DNA from 3 places in the Brucella pseudogrignonensis genome. Region 2 is predicted to be linked to each of the others. Evidence: riboswitches for the same ligand, from Rfam matches in the RefSeq annotation. Region 2 holds a riboswitch; each other region holds the start of a gene.

Region 1 (6,139 bases), on a different contig from region 2:
CATACGCTCCCTTGCCACTACAGTGCAGGTCATCTTGTCCAATACGGGCGACAAAGGTTTTGAGTTGGATGCTGCTGACGATGTTTCCCTGCTGAGCGAAACTGACCGCTTACCGAAAAGCTTTCCCGCGAAACTGCTTGTGCTGTTGCATCATCGCTGGCAGATCAATCCAAATGCGCCGATGTCGATTTTTCCATGCGAGTTGATCTCGCGCAATGGCGACAAGCTGCGCTCGATTATTCTTGATCTTGCGGAAAACTGGAGCCTGCCGAAAGCTTTCACGCAATGGATTGAAAGTAAATGTTTTTTTGCCAACAGCCTCGTTGACCGGATTGTATCGGAACCAATTGATCCGGTTGGCGCCATTGCCGAACCCTATGCGATATGGGCCATTGAACAGACAGACGGGCTCACGCTTCCCTGCACGCATCCCGACATCGTCGTGACGGACAATCTTGCGCTTTATGAGCGCCTAAAGCTCTATCTGCTTAATCTCGGCCACACTTTCATTGCCGAGCAATGGCTGAACGGCAACCGTCCAAAGGACCAAATCGTGCTGGAAGCCATGAACGACGACACAATCCGCAATGAACTTGAAGCGCTTTGGCGCGAAGAAGTCATACCGGTCTTTGCCGCTGATGGCCTCGGCGAACAGGCTGAAGCCTATGTTATTACCGTTCGCGAGCGCTTCCTTAACCCGTTCCTAAAGCACCGCATTGCGGACATTGCTTCAAACCACGCAGAAAAGAAGCAGCGCCGGTTTGCACCGATCATCGCTCGCGCAAATGAACTCGGTCTGAAACTAAGCCAATCTCGTCTTAATTCAGCGATGAAATAAGCAAAAATAAAACTCTAAAATCGCTTTATCGTCACGACCATGCCCGTTGTGACGGAACTGCTTCGCATAAAATAACGACGACATCCAAAAAAGATGCCGCCGCTCTTTATAAATATAAATGTAGTTAAAAATAATAATGACAGCTCTTAAATTTGGTTCCGTCCCCTTCAGAATGAGCTTATCATAAAATGCTGGCTCTAAAAAAGATGCTGCGAAAATAGCTGCATCTATCATATCAAAAACAGCGAATATTGAAGCATAGAATTAGTATTTACTAAAATAATCGACATGCACATTTTTTAAAAGTCAAGAAAACAACAATTAAAAATGAGCAGTTTGATAATATGACGTTTCGCCTATAGCAGCATCGTAAATAATATGTAAACGGAGTGTCAACAATATTACCCTCACATTCACGTGAATAAGTTAAATAGAATCAAAAAGTTTAAAAGCTAAATTATATAATTATAATTTAGCTTTTATTTATAGTTTTAATTCTCTGCAACGGTGAACAACTCTTCAAACCGCGTCTTTGCGCGCACCGGAAACTTCACATCACGATAGCTTTGCGGAAGCTCGGCTTCGCCAACCTTAATCAACATCACCATGCCCATGCCGTAATGCGGCGAGCATTTGATACCGTAGAAACCCGCTTGATCGAAAGTCACTTCGATCTCTTCATTGATCTTACCCTTAAAGCCCGGATTGCCCTCTGGAACCATCCCATCGACTGTCGCTGCGTTATGGCTCTTATGGGTCGCAATGAATTTCACCTTGTCGCCCGGCGCTAACTTCAAGAAGTCGGGCTCGAAAACCATTGAGCCTTTTTCACCGCGGTTCATCATCTTGACTTCAAACGTTTCAGCCAAAGCTGGAAATGCAGAAGCAACCAATAACGTGGCGGCCAGGAAAAATCGTTTGCTCATTGTCTTGCCAATCATGTTTATGCGGATTGTTTCAGTTCAAGATTAAGATAGCTCGGTTTACGATAACGAATATGACAGCCATCCATACCTTCATATTCATATTTTACTTCAACCTCAACGCCGAATACCTTGCGGATACACTCAACCCGAAGGACATCACGCGGCGTTCCTAAAGCAACGAGCTGCCCTTTATCCATGACCGCAATGCGATCGCAAAACATCGCCGCATGATTCAAATCATGGAGTGCCGCAACCACCGTCAACTTCTGGCGGCTCACAAGGTCAAGGAGTCCAATCTGGTGACCAATATCGAGGTGGTTCGTCGGCTCGTCCAGCAACAGGATTTGCGGCTCTTGTGCCAGCGCACGTGCAATATGCACACGCTGCCGCTCGCCACCTGAAAGCGTATGCCAGTAACGTTCTGCGAGATGCGCCATATCAACATTGGCAAGCGCACGATCAACGATCATATCGTCTTCGGAGGACCATGGAGAAAGTGCGCCGAGATAAGGAGTACGTCCAAGCTCGACTGCTTGTCGTGCAGTTATACGGTCAGTCGTACCTGCCTGCTGTTCAACCAATGCCAGTTGGCGTGCAATCTCCCGGCGATTGAGCCTATAAATAGGCATTCCGCCCAGCCTTACCTCGCCAGAACGGCTGCGGCGAACTCCAGAAAGTAGCGACAAGAAACTGGTTTTACCGGAGCCATTTGGTCCAATAATGCCGAGAAATTCGCCTTCTTTTACGTCGAGCGATACGTCTCGCAGGATCTCGACACCGCCTGCCGACCAGCTAACATTATGCGTTGAAAGCATCATGATTGCGCCCTCCTCTGCCCAAGAAGGAATGCAAAAGCCGGAGCACCGAACAGAGCTGTTATGACACCAATTGGCAAAACCTGCCCCGGAATGATGATGCGAGAGAGAATATCGGCAACAATCATAAAAGTTGCGCCTATGAGTGCTGAAGCTGGCAACAATCGCCCGTGACGGACGCCAACCACCATACGTGCCGCATGAGGAATGACGAGCCCGATAAAGCCAATCGATCCCACAATGGAGACCATAACTGCCGTCATCATGGCACTAACACCGATCAATACGGCATAGACGCGACGCACAGGAATGCCAAGCGATGCAGCCGATTCCGAGCCAAACGTGAATGCGTCAAGCGCACGCGCATGCCAAAGACAGATTGCAAGCCCCACAATACAGGCTGGTAGCGCAAGCGTCACATCAGGCCAGCGCACACCTGAAAGATTGCCCAGCAGCCAGAACATAATGCCGCGTGCCTGTTCCGCATTGGCAGCCTTGGTCACGATGAATGAAGTAAGCGCGTTAAAAAGTTGCGAGCCTGCAATGCCAGCAAGGATGATTGCGCTGTTGCCCCGCCCTGCTCGAAGTGCCAGCAAAGAAACAAGCGAGAACGCAATAATCGCGCCGATGAAAGCTCCCACCGAAAGCGAAAGCATACCAGCGCCTACACCGAGGATTGCAACCGCGACGGCACCTGTCGACGCCCCGGCTGAGATACCTAGAATATAAGGATCAGCCAGAGAATTTCGCAGCAGTGATTGCAGAACCACGCCAGATATTGCAAGAGCCGCACCGCAACAAGCCGCGACCATTGCACGGCTTAAGCGATAGCTCCAGACAATGCCTTCATCAATCGGTTCGAGCGGATAACCCGCATTCCAGACGCGGTTAGCAATAGTCTTTGCCACCACGTCGAGAGGTATAGACGTTTCGCCAATGGCAGCGCCCAGCCACAGCGCGCCGAGCAACAAGACAAGCGCGAGAATGCCAAAAAGCACCCTGCTGCTTGAGCTTCTCGCATTTAGAATTCCGGCTGTGGCTGAGCGTGTTGTCACTTGTTCAGGCCTGAATCTGCAATGGCATCAGCCAGTGTTTCAATGCCTTCGATGGTACGAATAGTCGGGTTCATCGCCTGTGCATCCATATCGAATACATGGCCATCCTTCACCGCAGGCATGAGGCTTGCAACCGGATCAGTCTTCAGGAACTCCCGTTTCACGGCAACATCATCAGCAGGGAAACGGCGACGATCCATAGTTCCAGCGACAATTATAGTTGGATTGGCCTTGGCAATGGTTTCCCAACCAACGGTCGGCCACTCTTCTTCACTATCAATAATATTATTGATGCCAAGTGTTTTCAGAATATAAGCTGGAGCACCGTTCTTTCCCGCAACATAAGGATCAATGTCGAGTTCTGCACTGGAGAACCAGACAACAGCCGAAAGCTTGCCATCGGCAGATGCGATCTTTTTACGTGCTGCGTCTTCACGTGCTTTCAAATCAGCAACAACTTTCGCGCCACGGTCCTGCACGTTGAAAATCTGCGCGAGCTCATCAATTTCCTGATAGACCTGATCCATGGTGAAAGCGTCATGACGCACGCCATCACCACCATCCGAATTGTCTTTTCCGATGCAATCGGCCGGAGACGTATAGACAGGAACGCCCAATTCTTCGAACTGCTCAGCCTTCGCAACAACGCCCTCTGGTCCAATCTGCCATTGGAACTGATTGGCAACGAGGTCAGGTTTTTCGGCCAGAATGCTCTCAAAGCTCGGATCATTATCCGCGAGACGCTTTACCTTGGCATTGGCTTCTTCGTAGCCCTTGAGAACAGGTCCGACCCACAAGGCCGTACCAACCATTTTATCGCCGAGACCCAGAAGATACATTATTTCTGCGCTGCTCTGACCAACGGCAACCGCCCGTTCTGGTGCATGTTTAAACGTCACGTCGCGCGCGCAATTTTTCAACGTCAACGGATACCGCGTTTCGGCTGCTTCAGCTGCAAAACCAGTTACGAAAAGACTTGCAGCGCCAACCATTGCGCCAAACGGCAACTTGCCGATGAGTTTCATTTGAATCCCCGAAATGATGTGAGAAAAGCCGTATCAAACGGCGGATGTGATCCGGCGCGTATAGAGAACGGACATATCCGGGGATATGAATGACAAAGGGAAGCGACGTCTTGCGACGTTTATAGCTGTCATAACCAACTCCTGCACCGGGCATCCCCGCCCGTGACAATGGACTACGTTAGACGGCAGGTCTCCTGGCTCACGAATATTCGCTGTTCATCTGCCTTCCCGAGCTAAACTCAGTGGCATGACGCTTGCAGCGTCACGAGGATGAACGGCAATCCGCTTACAGTTGCGGGGGCAGCCACGGTCTCGGTCCCTTTTGGGTCGCCCTCACCGTGTTCCCTATTAATCCCCTTCGCTCTCGGTCGGGGAACCGTCGTAACTCTATTACGTTCTGATATCCGCCAGGTCAAGCAACTGGAACCATTAAATCATCTATAAAAAATTGCTTAGGCTTTATGCTAATGAACGAGCGCTTACACAGTCACACGCTAGCGAATTTTAAATCCCTTTTATAACCGCCAGGTTAGGAGCCTTTACCTTGGGAGAGGTGTAGGTTTTTGGGGAGAGCTATCAAAAAAGATAGCAGCAATCGCAAGTGCAGCGTCGGCAGAAGACTAAAAAGTTTGGCACCTGCGGAACCGGGTGACGGCTGGGATAAGACCGCGCTCACCATGCGCAGCAAGTTACAGGCCGAAAAGAGTTCCGGCAGCGTTCAGGTTCTCAATGCTCCCGGTGCTGGCGGAACAATTGAGCTGGCGCAGTTCGTCAATCAAAACAAGGATGATCCAAGCCAGCTCATTGTCGGCGGCTTAGTTATGGTCGGAGCGACCTCGACCAACAATCCCCCTGTTAATCTTGACGCTATTATGCCGATTGCGCTCCTGAGCGGTGAATATGAATCCATCGTGACTACATCATCTTCCGACATTCAGAACCTTGGTGATCTGGTTACAAAGCTGACAGCCGATCCTGATTCAGTTTCACGGGGCGGCTGCTCATCAGCGCGCGGTACCGACCACATTACGGCGGGGCGTTTTGCAAAAGCTGTTGGTGTTGATCCTACAAAAGTGAACTACATCGCATTTTGCGGCGGCCGTGAAGCGCTTGCCGCAATCTTCGAAACTCAGGTGACTGTCGACATTTCCAGCGATGAGCGTATTAAAGGTATAGATTCACCGACCTTCAAGGAAGGTGGCGTTGATCTTCCTATCCAAAACTGGCTCATGGTGGGTGCAGCAACCGATATTACTGCGGAATAATAAGCGGGAATCAAAGCCAAGGTTGATAAGATGGTGAAGTCTAAATCCTGGAAGAAAGCACTCAAAGATAATGGCTGGGCAGACACCCATCTTGCAGGCGATACCCTCAAGGAGCAGCTTAAGAAAGACGTCACCGCGAAAGGAACCTTACCCAAGGATATAGCCTTGTAAAATTACAACCACCGAAAAAGTGGGAAAGCGCGGTTTGGACTTGC
Region 2 (6,139 bases):
AATTCCCGCAATGGTTTCGCCAAGCTTCATGAGCGGCAGCGCAAAACCTTCAAGCTCGCTATCAAAGAACGGATCATTCTCCGGACCGCCCCAGCGGGTTTCAATTTCCTGCTGAATCACATTGGGAAGTTTTTTGAAAAACGCTTTGTATTGACTCAGAGAAATAACTTCGCGGATTACACGCCCATCACGTGCGGCATTGGTTGGGCCGGCCATCAAAAGCTGCATGAAGGCATCACTATCAGCAGGCACATCACCCACCTGATAGCCCTCACCTGCCATGGCGCGCATCACTTCTACTGTTCCGGCTGGCGTATCAAGCCCAACACCATTGCCCAGCCTGCCATCGCGGTTCGGATAATTAGCAAGAATCAGTGCAACGCGGCGCTCTTCTGGCTTCTTACGCTTCAGGCGCACCCAGTTTGCCGCCTGTTCCGCAACGAAAGTCACGCGACCTTCATCCGGTTCATGGGTGACGATATTGGCTTCAACCGCGCTATCGAATTGCTTTGCCGATTTAAACGACACTGCGCGCGACAGCACACGACCATCCACTTCCGGCAATGCAACATTCATCGCAAGATCACGCGCCAGCAAACCCTGCTGCGACGATTCCCATGTTGCCTTTGGCGTACCGGAAAAGATCACCTGCAAAACCATATTGCCGCGCTTATCAAGCACAGTGGGTTTACGCTCCGCCCCCGGCGACGAAATCGCAAAGCCGGTTGCATTGAGCACAATATCCGGCTGGCAATCTTCAAACTGGCCATCCACAACCGCCGCCGAAAGCCGATCCTTGAGGCTGGAAACAAAAATCGGAACAGGGTTCAAGCCCTCACCCTGCAACGCACTGATCAGTGCTTCTACTGGCTGTGTCTGTCCGCTCTGCACCAGCGCACGATAAAAAATGATTGCCGCGGCAGGCGCATCAGCGGCCTTCCATTGCTGACGGATGAGATCAAGCGAAGGCGCGACCATATTGGGCCACCACAGCCCAGCTTTTAGAAGCGGTGCAGCCTCTTCCGGCTTTTCGCTGTCATCAATCAATGCGCAACAATAATCAAGGAAGCGCGACGTATTGGCGGCTCCGCCTTCGATCAGATATTGCCAGAGAGCATTCCGCTCCTGCAACGAAATAGTTGAGAACCGTTCAAGTCCGTAATCAGGCTTATCATCACCCGGCAGCACTGCGATCTTGATGCCGTGTAAAACCGCACAGGCATGAAGCGCCTCAAGCCCATAAGGCCAATAGGTCTCGCCACCAATAATCCGCACAACAATAAGCCTCGCATGTTGTGCCGTGCGCTCGATATAAGCGTCGACTGACATGGGATGTGTGAGGCTTAGAAAATTGGCGAGCCGGAGGCTTGGCCCATTTTTCACGAGCTTATAGGCCTGTGAAATACTAGCCAGCTCCGTATCGGCAGCGGAAAGGAACAATATGTCAGCCGGCGTCTGGCCGAGGTCCACGGCCTCATTGCCGTCGCCTATCGTTCCTTTCTGGGCAAGTAAAAGATGCATTACGAAACGGCGTCTTTCACGGCTTTGGTGATTGCCTGCTCGTCAATCTCATGCAGACCAATGACGACAAGGCGCGTATTGCGCACTTCATCCTTGCCCCATGGGCGGTCGAAATAATGCTCAATACGCTGGCCAACGGCCTGCACAACCAGACGCATCGGCTTGCCCGGCACATCGACAAAGCCTTTGAGACGCAGAACATCGTGTTCCGCAATCACAGCCTTGAGCTTTTCAGTAAATGCCTTTGGATCAGCAACCGAGCCTGCTTCGACCACAAAGCTTTCAAACTCATCGTGATCGTGCTCATGGCCATCAGCATGATGGATTTCATGATGCGACTTGCGGTTGGCAATATCGTCTTCCGTACCCACGCCAAGGCCGAGCAGCACGTCCGCACCAAGCTTGCCGAAGCTTGCTGGCACCATGTTGACGCGGCGCGATGAGCGTTCCGCCACATCGGCCTTCACGCTATCAAGTTTCGATGGATCAACCAGATCAGCCTTGTTCAAAACAATAAGGTCAGCTGCATGAATCTGATCCTCAAAAAGTTCCTCTAAAGGGCTTTCATGGTCAAGAGATTCATCCGCTGCACGTTGAGCGTCTACCTTGTCGTGGTCGTCAGCAAAGCGGCCTTCAGCAACGGCCGCGGCATCAATAACTGTCACCACGCCGTCGACCGTCACCTGCGTCTTGATTTCAGGCCAGTTGAAAGCAGCGACCAGCGGCTGAGGCAGTGCCAGGCCGGAAGTTTCGATCACGATATGATCAGGACGATCCGCACGATCCAGAAGCTTGGTCATGGTCGGAATAAAATCATCGGCAACGGTGCAGCAGATGCAGCCATTGTTAAGTTCGATCACATCTTCCTCACGGCAGCTTTCAATACCACAGCCTTTCAGAATTCCGCCATCGACGCCCAGATCGCCAAACTCATTGATAATGAGCGCAATACGCTTGCCATTGGCGTTTTCCAGCAGATTGCGGATCATCGTTGTCTTGCCGGAACCTAAGAAGCCGGTGATTACGGTCGCTGGAATCTTTTGTCCCTGCATCGAATTATCCCTTCATTTTGAGCGGCAGACCTGCCGCCATGAAATAAACTTCATCCGCCACTGATGCCACAGCCTGATGCAAAAAACCGGCATGATCGCGAAACTCCCGCGCCATCCGATTTTCTGGCACAATACCCAAGCCAACTTCGTTGGAAACGAAAACAACTGGACCTGAAAGCTGAGGCAATGCCGCTATCAGCGTCTTAGTTTCAGCAGCGATATTCTGCTCTGCCATCATCAGATTGGTTGTCCAGAGCGTTAGGCAATCGACCAGCACGAAACGGTCATGCCCCACGTGTTTTTGAAGCGCCCCTACAAGATCGAGTGGCTCTTCCACCGTCTGCCATTCACTCCCGCGACGGTTGCGATGAATGGAAATACGGCTTTCCATTTCTGTGTCGAATGCGCGCCCTGTTGCGAGATAAACTGGCTGAAGTCCTGAGTCCTCAACCAGTTTTTCCGCAAACGACGACTTACCAGAACGAGCTCCGCCAAGAACGAATGTAATTTTTGCATTTTCATTTCGGGGCAGAGCCATGCCGATCAGCCTTCAATATCTGACGTTGCATAAGCCTGAATGAACCAGCCCAGCGCAAGACCAATGACGGCCCACATGAACAAGTTTGTTGCAAGCGATGCGACAGCATATTGCGAAGCAAGCAGTGATGGGATTGGCGATGCAATATCTTCAGGATGCGGTGCCCCATAAAGATGTGGTGCGATAATCAACACAAGTCCGAAAATTTTGGAGATGATCTCACCATGCAAAACCAGCAAATAAATGCCGACACCGCTCAACACCACCGTCAAAATCCACCAGAGCTGACGCTGCGCCAGATCAGCGGCAGGCATCGCAGGCAGTTCCGGCGAAAGCCCCAGAGCTGGCAGGAAAGCGACTGCAAAGAAACCGGCCACACCCCAGAAAATACCGTTCTGCGGCGTAATACGACGACCAAGCAACAGAGCAACACCGCCGAGAAGTAATGCAAAACCTGCCCCCGCAACGAGATTAGCGAGAATAGTATTCCCCAGACGACCAAACGGCAGTTCTGCCCCGGCCTCATCTTCACCTTCGCTGGTTGCAGCTGCTGCATGATCGTGCGGTGCAGCCGCTTCGGCTGCATCACCATGACTATGACTTCCACCAGCGTCTTCATAAGTTTCCGCCTGAATAATCAGCGGAACAGTTTTCAAATACATGGCAGGCGTCACCAGAAGCCCTGCCAAAAGGCCAGCAGCAAGCGTGGCCAGAAGATAACGGATCAACATTTTAGTCCCTCAACAGCAATCATTCGCCGATGGCCGTCCACCATCAAGCGCTGCTCATTTCCTGTTTCAAAAAGCTAAACGGCTTAGTGGCAAGGAAACCCATATGAATGGCGCGTATCATGCGCTGAATCGTGCAGCGTATCGGAATGGGCGAGACCCACGCCGTAAATCAGAAATGCACCGAGAAGCAGCGAAACGACTGCGGTGGCAAGACGCGTTGCGAGCGGCATAGCTAAAGTGCTGGGAACAGAATTTTGGGTACGTGCAGCCATGACAACCTCCGTGTAGGCAGCAGGGAAAACCTCCCATGGGGTGCGGACAAAATGCCCTTCACACTACAGGCAGGTCTCCTGGCTCACGGGTCGTAGGGTTTGAAGCGCCTTCCCAGAAACGCTTAGTTTCCAGTGGTTGCCGATTAACCGGCTTGCCTCATCCCTCTCCGCTCTACAGTCGCGGGGTCGGCTGCGATAAAGACGCCCGGATTGGGTCCGTCCGTCGCATTCCCTTTTGGTATCGCCGGGATTCGTCCCGGCAAAACCTGTTGTGCAAATTGACACTAAGCTTTCGCCCATGCGACGTCAATCGAGTGCGAACAACGCATCAATATCAAGACAGTTTTCAAGACCGTCAGCCAGTTCATCAAGTGCCATTTCAATACCTGCACGATAATTCTCACCCGAACTGCTCACGCCGAGCGTTGCAAGAAATTGCCGACGAAACTCATCTGCACCAAAAACACCATGCAGGTAGGTGCCCATCACCCGACCGTTCGCCGAGACTGCCCCGTCATCGTGATCGCCGATCCGCGCGAATGGGCGGATAGCGTCGGGACCATTGGTTCGCCCTATATGAATCTCGTAGCCATCAAGTGCTGCATCATAAAGTTGCGAGTGAGCCGCAACATTGCGCACGACTTTTTCCGGTTCCATCACAGTCTTGACGTCCAGCAGCCCCAACCCGTCAATGTCGCGCACCTGACCCTCGATACCGCCCGGATCGCTTATCCGGTTGCCAAGCATCTGGAACCCACCACAAATACCAAGCACATGCCCGCCACGCCGCACATAGAGCTGCAAATCACGCTCCCATCCGTTTTCGCGAAATGCAATCAGATCGGCAATCGTCGATTTTGTTCCCGGTAAAACCACAAGCCCTGCGTCATGCGGCAAAGGCTGTCCCGGCGGAACCATGACAACCTCAACCTGGTTTTCTGCTTTCAGCGGGTCAAAATCGTCGAAATTTGCGATACGCGGCAGCATCGGCACTGCAACTTTCAATGCTTTGGCATCACCGCGCGTAGCGCGTTCCAGAACAACCGAATCTTCCGCAGGCAGTCGCGACACGGCTTTCAGCCATGGAACGACCCCAAAGGAACGCCAGCCCGTAAAGCGGGTAATCGCCTCAAGCCCCTCATCGAACAGCGAAATATCGCCACGAAACTTGTTGATCAGGAAACCGCGCACCATAGCGCGATCTTCATCAGACAAAATTGTGTGCGTGCCGACCAGTGAGGCAATCACCCCGCCGCGATCAATATCACCCACCAAGACGACTGGCACATTTGCACGCGTGGCAAAGCCCATATTGGCGATATCGCCGGCGCGCAGATTGATTTCGGCAGGCGACCCCGCACCTTCGATCAACACCAGATCGGCGCCTTCGCTGACGATCGCGTAGGATTCCATCACCGCTGCCATTAATTGCGGCTTAAGCTGCTGATAATAGCGCCCACGCGCTTCGCCCCGCACTTTCCCCTGAACAACCACCTGGCTGCCCATATCAGTCTGTGGCTTCAGCAGAACCGGGTTCATATGAACCGATGACGGCACGCCACAAGCCAGAGCCTGAAGCCATTGCGCGCGTCCAATCTCGCCGCCATCATCGCTGACGGCCGCATTGTTCGACATGTTTTGCGGTTTGAACGGCCGGACTTTGAGCCCGCGATTGCGTGCAACGCGGCAAAGACCGGCAACAAGCACGCTTTTGCCGACATCCGAACCCATTCCCTGAAACATGATTGCGCGTGTCATGCGAGCTTGCCTATCCCAACTTCATACCACTGGCAATCGCCACCGGTTGCGGCAACCTTATATGCAAAAATGCGCATCAGTTTATTACAAAAGTGAGCAAGATTATTCCAATGTAGCGTTGGCAGCCACGAACCATTGTGATCTAGTCACCTCAGGAGGGTGCGGTGCTCATAGGGAGGAAACCATGGATACTGGCGACCAGAACCAGTTTGAACTCAATGACGATCAACGCGCCATTCAGGATATGGCGCGTGGCTTCGCATCGGA
Region 3 (6,139 bases), on a different contig from region 2:
ACGGCGCCAACCGGCGAGTTCGAGAAGGCCTGACCGGCATAGTTTGCGCCAAGCAGCATGGCTTCGCGGGCATGGCGATCTTTACCGTTTTCGCAGGCTGCAACGAGATTGGCCGACAGGAGTTTCAACGCTTCACGCGCAAATGCATCGGAAAGCGGGTTTTTCTTGATGCGACTGGTGTAAGCTTCAATCGCGTGAACCATCGCATCAATGCCGGTGGCTGCGGTGTGAAGTGCTGGCAGACCGCAGGTCAGTTCCGCATCCAGAATTACAAAGTCTGCATAGAGCTGGCGGGAAACGACACCCATCTTAGTGGTTTCGCCAGTCGTCAGGATTGTGATGTTGGTCACTTCCGATCCGGTGCCAGCTGTCGTTGGGATCTGGATCAGCGGCAAACGTGTGCCCTGAACTTTACCAATGCCATAAAGCTCGGACAATTCCTGCTCGGAGACGATCAGTACGGCAGCAAGCTTGGCAATATCCATTGAGGAACCGCCGCCGAGGCCCAGCACAATGTCGCTGCCAGCTGCCTTGGCCTGTTCTACACATTCAAAGAGAATAGCTTCTGGCGGGTCAGCAACAACGGCATCAAAAATACTGATGCTGAAGCCTGCATTTTCCAGCGAAGCGAGGGCTTCGTTGAGAACGCCAGCTTTGTGCAGGCCCTTGTCGGTTACGATGAGGATTTTACGTTCCGAAAAACGCTCGCCCAGAATTTCGCCGAGACGCTTTGCGCCCTCCCACTCGACATGCATTGAGCCGACCGTGTCGAAAGAAAATGGCTTGATACCTACAGTCATTATTTCCACCCTTGTTCATAGTTCCCAGAGCCAAGGTCTCTCATACCTCGCCGGCACAAAGGCGCTGGGTTTCACCCGGTCTGGCTTTCGCGTATTGCAAAGCCAGACCGACAGTTTCCCGATGCAGCCGGCGCACCGGTCGTCTGAAGAGATGCTTGGGAGGACCTCTTCTTAGTTGTTCAATATATTGAACAATGTTCAGGATTTAACTGATCGATACAGGATAAAACGCATTGCTGTCAAATTATCCCTTCGTTCAAGAGGCGGTGGTTTCAATCGATTCAATTCGAGGTCTGACGTGAAGGCAGCCAAGTCATTGATCTTGTTAATGCCATTTGAATGTTGGGTCTTTGATTGGAATTTATTTTCTAAATGCGGCAAAGCTGCCATCTGGCTTGATATGCTCCGCTGCCTGAAATGGCACTATATATTGTGTGCAGCGATGGCTATCTGGCTGCAGAGCTTTGGCGAATCCCACACAAGATGGGCAGTCCCTAATAGGTTCCGCCGATCTGTGGACAGAAGCGGTAGATATCCCTGCTATTCACAGGCAAGCCTCAAATTAGCCAACATTAAATAAATTTGATCCGTCTATCCGTTGACGAGTTTTTAACTTCAGATACTATATATTGTGTTCAAGGTTCTTACGATTCGTGAGAATTGAAGCGAAGATGGGAATACGGTGCACCATATCCATGATGGATCTGGCTAAGCCGTAGCTGCCCCCGCAACTGTAAGCGGTTAGCCGATGTCCGAATGCCACTGGGTGATACCGGGAAGGTGGGCAAAGGCGTTAAGTCGTGAGCCAGGAGACCTGCCTTGAACAAGAACGTCAACGGGCGGGGTGTCGGTTGGTGCGTGATAGAATGTTGGCAAAGTTTTTGCCGCGTCTTTTGCCGCCCTGGATATCCCCTCAAAAGCTTCGGGGTGAAAAGCATGTCGAACAGGAATTCAAAACTGGCCAGTTCTGGTCCGCCCTTTACGGGCTAAAGAACAGGATGCGCGCTTAGAGCGTGCTACCTCTTAATTATAGTTTTTGTCACGCGCATTTTGCAATGCGTGCGGTTTTTTGCGTCTTTGTTCCAGTTTGTAATCCTTCCCAATCTATCCCCAGTGAGGAAAAAATGAACGTCACCGTTTATAGCAAGCCAGCTTGCGTCCAGTGCACCGCCACCACCCGCGCGCTTGATCGTCAGGGCATTGAATATGCTGTCATCGACATTTCTGCAGACAGCGATGCATATGATCTGGTTCAGGGTCTTGGCTATCGACAGGTGCCGGTTGTTGTTGCTGGTGAATCCCACTGGGCCGGGTTCCGCCCGGATATGATCAGCTCGCTCGCATAAGCCTCAACTACTGCCGGGGTTTGTTATGGGTCAGATCGTCTATTTTTCCAGTCGTTCGGAAAACACGCATCGTTTTGTGATGCGTCTGGGGATGCGCTCAAAGCGCATTCCGCTGGAAAACCATGATGACGATGCTGGCCTGTTGCGGGTGAACGAGCCTTATGTGCTTGTGACACCAACCTATGGCGGTGGTGGTGCGAAAGGCGCTGTTCCCAAGCCGGTCATCCGCTTTCTTAACGATGTTGAGAACCGGTCGCTTATTCGCGGTGTTATCGCCGCCGGGAACAGCAATTTCGGCGAAGGCTTTGGCCTTGCAGGCAAAATAATTTCGGAAAAATGTCAGATTCCCTACCTCTATCGCTTTGAGTTGTTGGGAACGGATGAAGACATTGACAATGTTAAAGACGGGATGGAACGATTTTGGACACGGCAGACACAACCCTGACCCGTGAGCGCGAGACGGTCGCCGCTTCGGAAAAGCAAGAGTCATCCCCAGTATCTGGCGCTGCATCGGGCGGCAAGCCGCAGAAGCTTACGGAGACGTCGCTGGATTATCATGCGCTGAATGCCATGCTGAACCTCTATGATGACGAGGGAAAGATTCAGCTGCATCGCGATCGCCAGGCCGCGCAGCAATATTTCCTGCAGCACGTCAACCAGAACACTGTGTTCTTCCATAATCTGCGTGAAAAGCTCGATTATCTGGTGGATGAAGGCTATTATGAACAGGAAGTGCTGGATCAGTATTCCTTCAATTTTGTGCGTGATCTTTTCGATCATGCTTATGACAAGAAATTCCGCTTCCCGACCTTCCTCGGCGCGTTCAAATATTACACCAGCTATACGCTGAAGACGTTTGACGGTAAGCGCTATCTCGAGCGCTACGAAGACCGCGTTTGTATGGTGGCGTTAGCCCTTGCCCGCGGTAACGAACAGCATGCGCGCGAAATGGTCGATGAGATTATTTCAGGCCGTTATCAGCCAGCAACGCCAACCTTCCTCAACGCGGGCAAAAAGCAGCGCGGCGAACTCGTCTCGTGCTTTCTGTTGCGTGTTGAAGACAACATGGAATCGATTGGTCGCTCCATCAATTCCGCCCTCCAGCTTTCAAAGCGCGGCGGCGGCGTGGCCCTGAGCCTGACCAATATTCGCGAAGCCGGCGCGCCGATCAAGCAAATCCAGAACCAATCTTCCGGTATTATTCCGGTGATGAAGCTGCTCGAAGATTCATTCTCCTACGCTAATCAGCTTGGTGCGCGTCAGGGCGCGGGCGCGGTTTATCTGCACGCCCATCACCCGGATATTATGCGCTTCCTCGATACCAAGCGCGAAAATGCAGACGAAAAAATCCGCATCAAGACGCTGTCGCTTGGCGTTGTGATCCCGGACATCACGTTCGAACTCGCGAAGAACGACGAGGATATGTACCTCTTCTCGCCTTATGACGTTGAGCGCGTTTATGGCGTGCCGATGACCGAAATTTCGATCACCGAAAAATACCGCGAAATGGTCGATGACGGCCGTATTCGCAAGAAGAAGATCAACGCGCGTGACTTCTTCCAGGTGCTGGCGGAAATTCAGTTTGAATCCGGCTATCCTTATATCATGTTTGAAGACACGGTGAACCGCGCCAATCCGATTGACGGCCGCATCACGATGAGCAATCTTTGCTCGGAAATTCTTCAGGTCAGCGAAGCCAGCATCTTCAATGATGATTTGTCTTATGAGCATCTTGGCAAGGATATTTCCTGCAACCTCGGTTCGCTCAACATCGCAGCAGCTATGGACAGCCCGGATTTCGGCAAGACCATTGAAACCTCTATCCGTGCCCTGACAGCTGTTGCAGATATGAGCCATATCGGTTCGGTGCCTTCGATTGCCCGTGGCAATGACGAAAGCCATGCGATTGGCCTTGGCCAGATGAACCTGCACGGCTATCTCGCGCGCGAACGCATTTTCTATGGTTCGGAAGAAGGCATCGATTTCACCAATATCTATTTCTACACGGTGGCCTATCACGCTGTCCGCGCTTCCAACCGCATTGCGGTCGAGCAGGGCAGGTCGTTCAAGGGCTTTGAGAAATCGAAATATGCGACGGGTGAATATTTCGACAAATATACCGATCAGGTCTGGGAGCCAGCAACCGACAAGGTGCGCCAGCTCTTTGAAGATGCGGGTATTGCGATCCCGACGCAGGAAGACTGGCAGGAACTGAAAAAATCCGTCATGGAAGGCGGACTTTATAACCAGAACTTGCAGGCCGTTCCACCAACAGGCTCGATCTCCTACATCAACCACTCGACCTCTTCGATCCATCCGATCGTTTCCAAGATCGAAATTCGTAAAGAAGGCAAGATTGGCCGCGTTTATTATCCGGCTGCTTTCATGACGAATGACAATCTTGAATATTATCAGGATGCCTATGAGATTGGCCCGGAAAAGATCATCGACACCTATGCAGCGGCGACGCAACATGTCGATCAGGGTCTCTCGCTGACACTTTTCTTCCGTGATACCGCCACCACGCGCGATATCAATAAGGCGCAGATTTACGCGTGGAAGAAGGGCATCAAGACGATTTATTACATCCGCCTGCGCCAGATGGCGCTCGAAGGTACGCAGGTAGAAGGCTGCGTTTCCTGCGCCCTTTAGGATCGCGGATATTTAGGCTCTGGCGGCCTCTAAATGGCGTTAGAAGTTTTTCCGCATGATCTTATCCGAAAAGTCTGCAACTTTTCGGCGTCATGCGGGAGCCGGTGCTCACGTACTTTATGTACGCTGCGCTCCGGTTCTCGAACCCCACCATTTTCGGCACGCCTTAGCCAGAATCTCACGCGATCCCAATCAAGGTAGAGACAAATGAATATGCAGTTTAAAAAAGACAATGCGAAAAAGCCGGCTGTGGTTCGCGCCATCAACTGGAACCGGATCGAAGACGACAAAGACCTCGAAGTCTGGAACCGTCTGACTGGCAATTTCTGGTTGCCGGAAAAAGTGCCGCTGTCCAACGATATTCAGTCGTGGGAAACGCTCAAAGCCGAAGAAAAGCAGCTCACCATCCGTGTGTTCACGGGCCTGACGCTTCTGGATACGATCCAGAACGCCGTCGGTGCTGTGACACTGATGGATGACGCCTCCACGCCACATGAAGAAGCTGTTTTGTCGAACATTTCGTTTATGGAAGCGGTTCATGCGCGGTCTTACTCGTCAATCTTCTCGACGCTGTGCCTGACGCCTGACGTAGACGATGCTTATCGCTGGTCGGAAGAAAACGAATTCCTGCAAAGGAAGTCGCAGCTTATCCTGGAGAATTACAACGCCGAAGATCCGCTCAAGAAGAAGATCGCCAGCGTGTTTCTGGAAAGCTTCCTGTTCTATTCGGGCTTTTATCTGCCGATGTATTGGTCAAGCCGCGCAAAGCTCACCAACACGGCTGACCTCATTCGCCTGATCATCCGCGATGAAGCCGTTCATGGTTATTATATAGGCTATAAATATCAGCGCGCGATTGAGAAACTCGATGAAGCCAAGAAGCAGGAGATCAAGGATTTTGCCTTTGATCTGTTGCTGGAGCTTTACGACAATGAAGTGCGTTATACCGAAGCGCTTTATGACGGCGTCGGTTTGACTGAAGATGTCAAAAAGTTCCTGCATTATAATGCCAACAAGGCGCTGATGAACCTTGGTTATGAAGCCCTGTTCCCGGCGGAGGCCTGCAAGGTCAACCCGGCAATCCTCTCGGCGCTTTCGCCAAATGCCGATGAGAACCATGACTTCTTCTCTGGCTCCGGCTCTTCCTATGTGATTGGCAAGGCTGTTGCGACCGAAGACGAAGACTGGGACTTCTAAGTCTGATCTGATGAAACCTGGAATGCCGTATGACACCGTCATACGGCTTTTTTTGGTAAAGCTGATTCCTGCAAAGTCCACGGCTTCTTTTCAATATGGATAATTTTGCCAACCAAAATGTTGGTTGCGCTGTGTGTTTTGTTC

What was found. A riboswitch is a leader RNA that binds a small molecule or an ion and turns the genes downstream of it on or off. The one in region 2 is predicted to bind cobalamin.
Positions count from the first base shown of each region.
Region 1: it holds a riboswitch for cobalamin, as region 2 does, so the genes downstream of both, RI570_RS16445 (ABC transporter substrate-binding protein) here and RI570_RS01910 (CbtB domain-containing protein) in region 2, are expected to answer to the same signal.
Region 3: it holds a riboswitch for cobalamin, as region 2 does, so the genes downstream of both, nrdH (glutaredoxin-like protein NrdH) here and RI570_RS01910 (CbtB domain-containing protein) in region 2, are expected to answer to the same signal.

Region 1 covers NZ_JAVLAT010000002.1:1,107,682-1,113,820, forward strand. The annotation lists gene RI570_RS16425 (mannitol dehydrogenase family protein) at 1-838, shown strand, start outside; gene RI570_RS16430 (pseudoazurin) at 1,330-1,764, opposite strand; gene RI570_RS16435 (ABC transporter ATP-binding protein) at 1,782-2,582, opposite strand; gene RI570_RS16440 (FecCD family ABC transporter permease) at 2,579-3,607, opposite strand; gene RI570_RS16445 (ABC transporter substrate-binding protein) at 3,631-4,659, opposite strand; cobalamin riboswitch at 4,826-5,055, opposite strand; partial or broken gene RI570_RS16450 (Bug family tripartite tricarboxylate transporter substrate binding protein) at 5,245-6,095, shown strand.
Region 2 covers NZ_JAVLAT010000001.1:373,498-379,636, forward strand. The annotation lists gene cobN (cobaltochelatase subunit CobN) at 1-1,521, opposite strand, end outside; gene cobW (cobalamin biosynthesis protein CobW) at 1,521-2,573, opposite strand; gene cobU (bifunctional adenosylcobinamide kinase/adenosylcobinamide-phosphate guanylyltransferase) at 2,578-3,111, opposite strand; gene RI570_RS01905 (CbtA family protein) at 3,117-3,842, opposite strand; gene RI570_RS01910 (CbtB domain-containing protein) at 3,926-4,114, opposite strand; cobalamin riboswitch at 4,165-4,399, opposite strand; gene RI570_RS01915 (cobyric acid synthase) at 4,421-5,872, opposite strand; gene RI570_RS01920 (isobutyryl-CoA dehydrogenase) at 6,057-6,139, shown strand, end outside.
Region 3 covers NZ_JAVLAT010000002.1:126,684-132,822, reverse strand. The annotation lists gene RI570_RS12010 (iron-containing alcohol dehydrogenase) at 1-800, opposite strand, end outside; cobalamin riboswitch at 1,422-1,637, shown strand; gene nrdH (glutaredoxin-like protein NrdH) at 1,925-2,146, shown strand; gene nrdI (class Ib ribonucleoside-diphosphate reductase assembly flavoprotein NrdI) at 2,172-2,591, shown strand; gene nrdE (class 1b ribonucleoside-diphosphate reductase subunit alpha) at 2,567-4,798, shown strand; gene nrdF (class 1b ribonucleoside-diphosphate reductase subunit beta) at 5,006-5,995, shown strand.